2 regions of the Proteocatella sp. QWL-06 genome follow, and region 2 is predicted to be linked to the other one. Evidence: riboswitches for the same ligand, from Rfam matches in the RefSeq annotation. Region 2 holds a riboswitch; the other holds the start of a gene.

Evidence for each region. Region 2 has a riboswitch for FMN ahead of AC4PGZ_RS11790 (ECF transporter S component). Riboswitches for the same ligand answer to the same signal wherever they lie in the genome.
Region 1: linked by a shared signal. The riboswitch ahead of ribD (bifunctional diaminohydroxyphosphoribosylaminopyrimidine deaminase/5-amino-6-(5-phosphoribosylamino)uracil reductase RibD) and the one ahead of AC4PGZ_RS11790 (ECF transporter S component) in region 2 are both predicted to bind FMN.

The regions. Positions count from the first base shown of each region.
Region 1 covers NZ_CM178755.1:2,348,202-2,351,367, reverse strand. The annotation lists gene AC4PGZ_RS11250 (methyl-accepting chemotaxis protein) at 1-1,301, opposite strand, end outside; FMN riboswitch at 1,468-1,583, shown strand; gene ribD (bifunctional diaminohydroxyphosphoribosylaminopyrimidine deaminase/5-amino-6-(5-phosphoribosylamino)uracil reductase RibD) at 1,737-2,834, shown strand; gene AC4PGZ_RS11240 (riboflavin synthase) at 2,819-3,166, shown strand, end outside.
Region 2 covers NZ_CM178755.1:2,473,920-2,477,085, reverse strand. The annotation lists gene AC4PGZ_RS11800 (COG1361 S-layer family protein) at 1-50, shown strand, start outside; gene AC4PGZ_RS11795 (ABC transporter permease) at 63-1,388, shown strand; FMN riboswitch at 1,438-1,553, shown strand; gene AC4PGZ_RS11790 (ECF transporter S component) at 1,723-2,334, shown strand; gene AC4PGZ_RS11785 (glutamine synthetase III family protein) at 2,464-3,166, opposite strand, start outside.

The DNA of each region.
Region 1 (3,166 bases), 130 kb from region 2:
GCAAGTACTTCATTCAGAGAGTAGATTATGTTGTTGAGGGAATCCTTTATTTTCTGGAAATCGCCTTCGTATTCACGATCTACTTCGAGCTGGAGATTTCCTGAGGCAATGTTTTCGAGTATATATGATATGTCGCTTATATATCCATGCAGGCTCTCCGATGTGGATGTGAATATCCTCATGAGATCTCCGAGCTCGTCCTCAGGAATCTTTGATTCATCGAGCTTTGTATTCAGATTTCCTTTTCCCATCTGCTCCGCCATGTCTATGACATCATTCAGAGGAGAAAGAGATTTCTTGAGTATCGCAAGTGCCATAAGAGCAAGTATCAGGACGCCTGCAATCGCTATTGCGATAACGATTAGAGTTACGTTTCTCACCGGCGCCAGGGCTTCACTCTGGTCCACTACGAATACGCTCGACCATGATTTGTCAAAGCCGCTTATCTTCACGGGGGAATGCACTACGAAGGTCTTCCCGCTGCCGTCTATGGAGCGGTCGCCCTCGCTTATTATGAATTCTCCATTTTTTGAGGCATTCAGCACGAAATCATTTTCGCCGGCTGACTCATATACTGTACCTACCATGGAAGGGTCTGCCGAGTGGGCGATATAGCTTGCTCCGTTGGTGAGCATATAGCTGTAGGCTGTTTCGTAGTCGCCTCTGTCGTATTCAAGTCCGCTTATAGCGTCTGTGAGTATGTCGCAGTTGGCAACTCCTATGAAATTTCCGTTTGCATCGAGGATGGGATTGCTTAGAGTTATAAGCCATACGGTCTCACCTGTGGAAAGCTCGTATGAGTAAGGCTCTGTTATGTGCGTTGAGAGAGTGTCTCTTGCAGGAGCATAGTAATCTGCGGGTGAATATGTTTCATAGTCGTTATACACATCCATTACTACATCAGCGCCGTCGCGAAATGCATAGTATGAGAGCCCCTGAGGAGTATCTTCAAAGAACCTGTCCGGCTCAAACGCATAGTAGGCGGAAAAAATCCTGTCATCCTTGAGGATTTCGGTAAGGGAATTCTTCAGCATCCTTTCTGCAGATTCCTTATCAAGTGACCGGTACCTGTTGACCTCCATTGCGAGGGCCTTTGAGGTAGTCTGAAGATTTTCCAGGTAGGCCTGGGCAATGTTGGCGTTGTGTTTTGAGATATAGCTTATCTCGCTCTTTACATCTCCTGAAATAATGCTGTTGAGAAGTATGTTCAGCGCGATGCAGATAACGAGCATTACGGCTGTGACTATTCCCGCGATTTTCAGCGGTATCTGGAACATGAGGCTTTTTCTGTTTTTGATCATATACACATTCGATTCCTTTCTTTGTGGATAACTGGGGTCTTATAAAAAAGTTGTTTTACTATGATAGCACCATAGCGTGGGAACTGTCAATAATTTCAGAAATCATCTTTGTGAAAAAATAATTGACATGGGTGTAAAGACATGATATCCTTAAGAAAATTGAATAATGAATCTTCAGGGCAGGGTGAAATTCCCGACCGGCGGTAAAGTCCGCGAGCCTTAATTGGCTGAACTTGTGCAATTCAAGTACCGACAGTAGAGTCTGGATGAAAGAAGACATTTACAGGAATCATTTCCTGTATTTACAGCATGTAAAAAATGAGCTCTGGAATGTAACCGCATTTCAGAGATTTTTTATTTTTATGCAGATTTTTGAGCCCTGAATATTTTAAATATTCAGGGTTTTTTATTTGGTAAGAAAAAGGAGAGCGGATTATGAGAGAAAACTACATGAGACTCGCCATGGAGCTGGCACTTAAAGGCGGAAACAGGGTGAGTCCCAACCCGATGGTAGGCGCCGTCATAGTAAAGGACGGAGAAATCATAGGTCAGGGATATCATGAAGAATACGGCGGGCCTCATGCAGAGATAAATGCTCTCAGATCCGCAGACAGATCTCCCGAGGGGGCCACCATGTATGTAACGCTTGAGCCCTGCTGCCATCATGGAAAGACCCCGCCCTGCACAGAGGCTTTAATAAGGAGCGGCATATCGAGGGTAGTCGTGGGGGCAAAGGATCCTAATCCGCTTGTTGCTGGCAGAGGAATGGAGATTCTCAGAGAAAGTGGTATAAGCGTTGAAATATCAGAGCTCGAAAGTGAATGCGAGGCGCTGAACCGGATATTCTTTCACTACATAAGGACAGGAACTCCATATGTGGTCATGAAATACGCAATGACTCTCGATGGAAAGACAGCAACCTCGAGCGGCAGATCGAGGTGGATAAGCGGAGAGGTTTCCAGAGAGAACGTTCACAGGACAAGGAACATGCTGACGGCCATAATGACGGGCTCGGGCACTGTGCTTGCAGATGATCCTGAGCTTACCTGCAGGATAGAGGGAGGAAGAGACCCCATCAGGATAATATGTGACAGCAGGCTCAGGATTCCTCTTGATGCGAAGGTGTTCAGGAATACAGACAGGATACGTACCATAGTGGCAACCTGTACCAAAGACAGATTAAGGATTGAAAACCTTGAAAACGCTGGATGCAGGGTAATAAGAGTAAAAGAGCGCGATGGGCATCTTGATCTGAACATGCTGATGAAGAAGCTGGGAGAAGAGAAGATAGACAGCATACTGCTGGAGGGTGGATCCACGCTCAATGCGGCGGCGCTGGAGTCTGGAATCGTAAGCAGCGTGCAGGCATATATCGCGCCAAAGATATTTGGGGGAGAGAACGCCAAAGGGCCTGTCGGAGGTATCGGGGTATTCAGCCCTGAGATGGCATACATGATGAAGAACAGGAAGATCACGATTATGGATGAGGACATACTGCTGGAATATGAGGTGGAAAGATGTTTACAGGAATAATCGAAGAGACAGGAAGGATAGTCAGGATCGAAAGAGGCGCAAGGTCATCGAGGCTGTGGATTGAAGGAAAGAGAATATTTGACGACCTCAGGCTGGGAGACAGCGTAGCGGTAAATGGAGTATGCCTCACGGTGTCGCACATGAGCTCGAATATATTCACGGCAGACGTGATGAGCGAGACCATATCGAGGAGCTCCCTGGGGATGCTCAGGCAGGGGAGCAGAGTCAACCTTGAGAGGGCGATGCCCGCAAATGGAAGGTTTGGAGGGCACATAGTCAGCGGCCACATAGACGGAACCGGAACCATAGAATCCATGAAAGAAGACGAGAAT
Region 2 (3,166 bases):
AGAAACGCAGGAAGAAAAAGATGGATGACAGCCTCGACATAGAAATATAAGGCGGTGATAATATGAATTTCGCAGACCTTATGACGATGGGGATAAAGAACCTTCTCAGAAGAAAGACCAGGAGCATCCTGGCAATAATGGGAGTAATTATCGGAACCTGCGCCATTACGGTTATGGTATCGCTTGGAATAGGTCTCAGCTCGAGCTTTGAAGAACAGATAAAGAGCTTTGGGAACCTCCATACGATAGACATATATTCAGGCGGGGGAATGGTTATGGACTCGAGCGGACAGCAGAAGCAGGCAAAGCTCGATGACAAGGCCATAGCAGATATAGCAAAGCTTGATGGAGTTACGGCGATAACGCCCATAGAGACAGCCTATATGAAGATAGGGATAGGAAAATATGTTGCCGGAGTAAGCATAACAGGCGTAGATCCTGAAGTGTTCGAGAAATTCGGATATGAACTCAGGGAAGGAAGAAATCTGGCTGGAAACGATAAATATGCGATACTGTTTGGAAGAAACGTGCCAATGTGGTTCTACAATCCATATTCAAGCACGGGAGGATACAGCGAATCAGGAGAGCCTCCTGTAGACGTCATCTCAAACAGGCTCAAGCTCACGGCTGATCAGAACTATGGAGAAAGATACAAGAGCGACAACTCGGGCGGAGAAAAGGTCGACTACATCATCTATGACGCTCAGGGAATAGGAATACTGGAAAACGAGAACGATGATACCAGCTATACCGCATATATGAACATAGAGACCGTGAAAAAAATAAATGAAGAGACTGCAAAGGCTCAGGGGAACTATCAGAGCAAGAAAAAGGAGTACACGAATGCCAAGGTATATGTGGAAGACATAGACATGGTAAAATCGATCTCCACGAGCATCAAGGACATGGGACTCCAGAGCTTCAGCCTCAACGACATGCTCGATGAAATGAAAAAGACCTCCGGCATGATACAGGCGGTCCTTGGAGGGATAGGAGCAGTATCCATGCTTGTTGCGGCACTTGGAATATCTAACACTATGATAATGTCTATATATGAGAGAACAAAGGAAATAGGGATAATGAAGGTAATAGGCGCAAATATAAGAGACATCAAGTATCTGTTCCTGTTCGAGGCAGCCTTCATAGGATTTCTCGGAGGCATAATAGGCCTGATTCTGAGCTATGGCCTCTCCTATATACTCAACACATTCCTCGGAGCTGCATTTGGAGCATCCATGGGAATGGGAGGATCATCAATATCCATAATACCTGTCTGGCTTGCGCTTTCCACTCTGGCATTCTCTACAGGAATAGGAGTCCTTGCGGGATATCTTCCTGCAAAGAGAGCCATGAACCTGAGCGCGCTTGAGAGTCTCAGAAATGAATGATAATTAGGGTATTTACAAATATGAATACATGTAATATAATTAAGTTGTAATATGTCTTCGGGGCAGGGTGAGATTCCCTACCGGCGGTAAAGTCCGCGAGCCGTAAATGGCTGAACTTGTGAAATTCAAGTACCGACAGTAAAGTCTGGATGAGAGAAGATTGTTAGCAGTGCTGTGATATCGATTTATTCATTATATGAATATATTGATGTTAATGACTGATAAAGACAATTAGCCCCAGGTGATTCCACCTGGGTTTTTTTTGCTCAAATATCATACCCTCGGACATTATTAAAATATAATATAAATTTTAATAATTAAGGAGAGAATAAAAATGGAAAACAGAATTGAATTGAAAAAAGGTGCCAGAATGGAAACGAAATCAGTAGTAAAAATAGGTATGCTTTCTGCTATCGCATACATCATAATGTTCCTGGAATTCCCTATTCCGATATTTCCCGCATTCCTTAAGCTTGACTTTTCAGACATACCTGCACTGATAGGCGGATTTGCAATATCTCCGATAGCCGGAGTCCTTATACAGCTTATAAAGAATCTGATACACTTCATCACAAAGACGTCTACAGGAGGCGTTGGGGAGCTTGGAAACTTCATAGTAGGAGCTTCGTATGTATTTGCAGCAAGCTATTTCTACAAGCTTCATCACAACAAGAAAGGCGCTATAATAGGATGCCTCGCAGGAACTGCAGCAATGACGGTAGCAGGGGGATTCTTCAATCTTTTCGTGCTTCTTCCTTTCTATTCAAAGATAATGCCGGTAGAGGCTATAATAGCAATGGGAAGCGCTATAACACCGCTTATTCATGACCTTCCATCGCTTGTACTTTATGGAATAGTTCCATTCAACATATTCAAGGGTATAGTAGTGAGCATAGTTACCATACTGATATACAAAAAAGTGTCACCAGTGCTTAAGAAAAGATAATATAATAAAAATTTCAGCAAAGTGAGCTAATATTTAAAAGAAGAAGGGTGGACGTCACGTCCACCCTTTTAGATTGCCCTGAAAACAGTATTAGAAAAAACGTGTCATGAAAAACCTGTTAGTAAAAATTTATATAGAAAAAAGAAGCTCGCTGTACGAAGGGTATGGCATGAGCTCTGAAGGCAGCAGCATCTCTATCTCGTCTGCTGACGTCCGGAGAAGGTTCATGGCAGAGGTGACATCCTCTCCCATGTATCTTGCAGCTTCCTGAAGATCTAAAATGTTTCTTGAGCGTGTAAGCATAGACTCAAGCTCGTCAGAGCGTCTGATGAGGGAGTTTGCAAGAGATGAAAGCCTTGAAATCAGAGAGTGGGATGGAATCCTCTCCGAAGTAGCAGTAAATTCAGCCAGTCCGCTGTGATAGTTTATGAGAGTCTGCGTGTATGCTATCGCAGAAGGAAGGATATCCTTTCTAACTATGTCAAGCATTGTAAGCGCCTCTATGGATATTACCTTGCAGTAATTATCAAGCATCACCCGGCACCTTGATTCGGCTTCCTCCCGAGTGAATACGCCGTGAACAGAGAAAAGGGAAAGGCTCTTTTCGGTGCAGAGCTTTCGAAATGCATCTGCGGAAGACCTTATGTTTTCGAGTCCACGATCGCTAGCTTCCTGCTCCCACTGCCTTGAGTATCCGTTTCCGTTGAATATTATCCTCTTGTGGTTTCTAATGTCTTCTCTCAGTATTTCCGTGACGACCCTGTGAAGATTATCCATGCCGCAGCCGGAGAGTAAGGATTCAAGCCTGTCGGCAAATTCCCTGAGAGAGTCA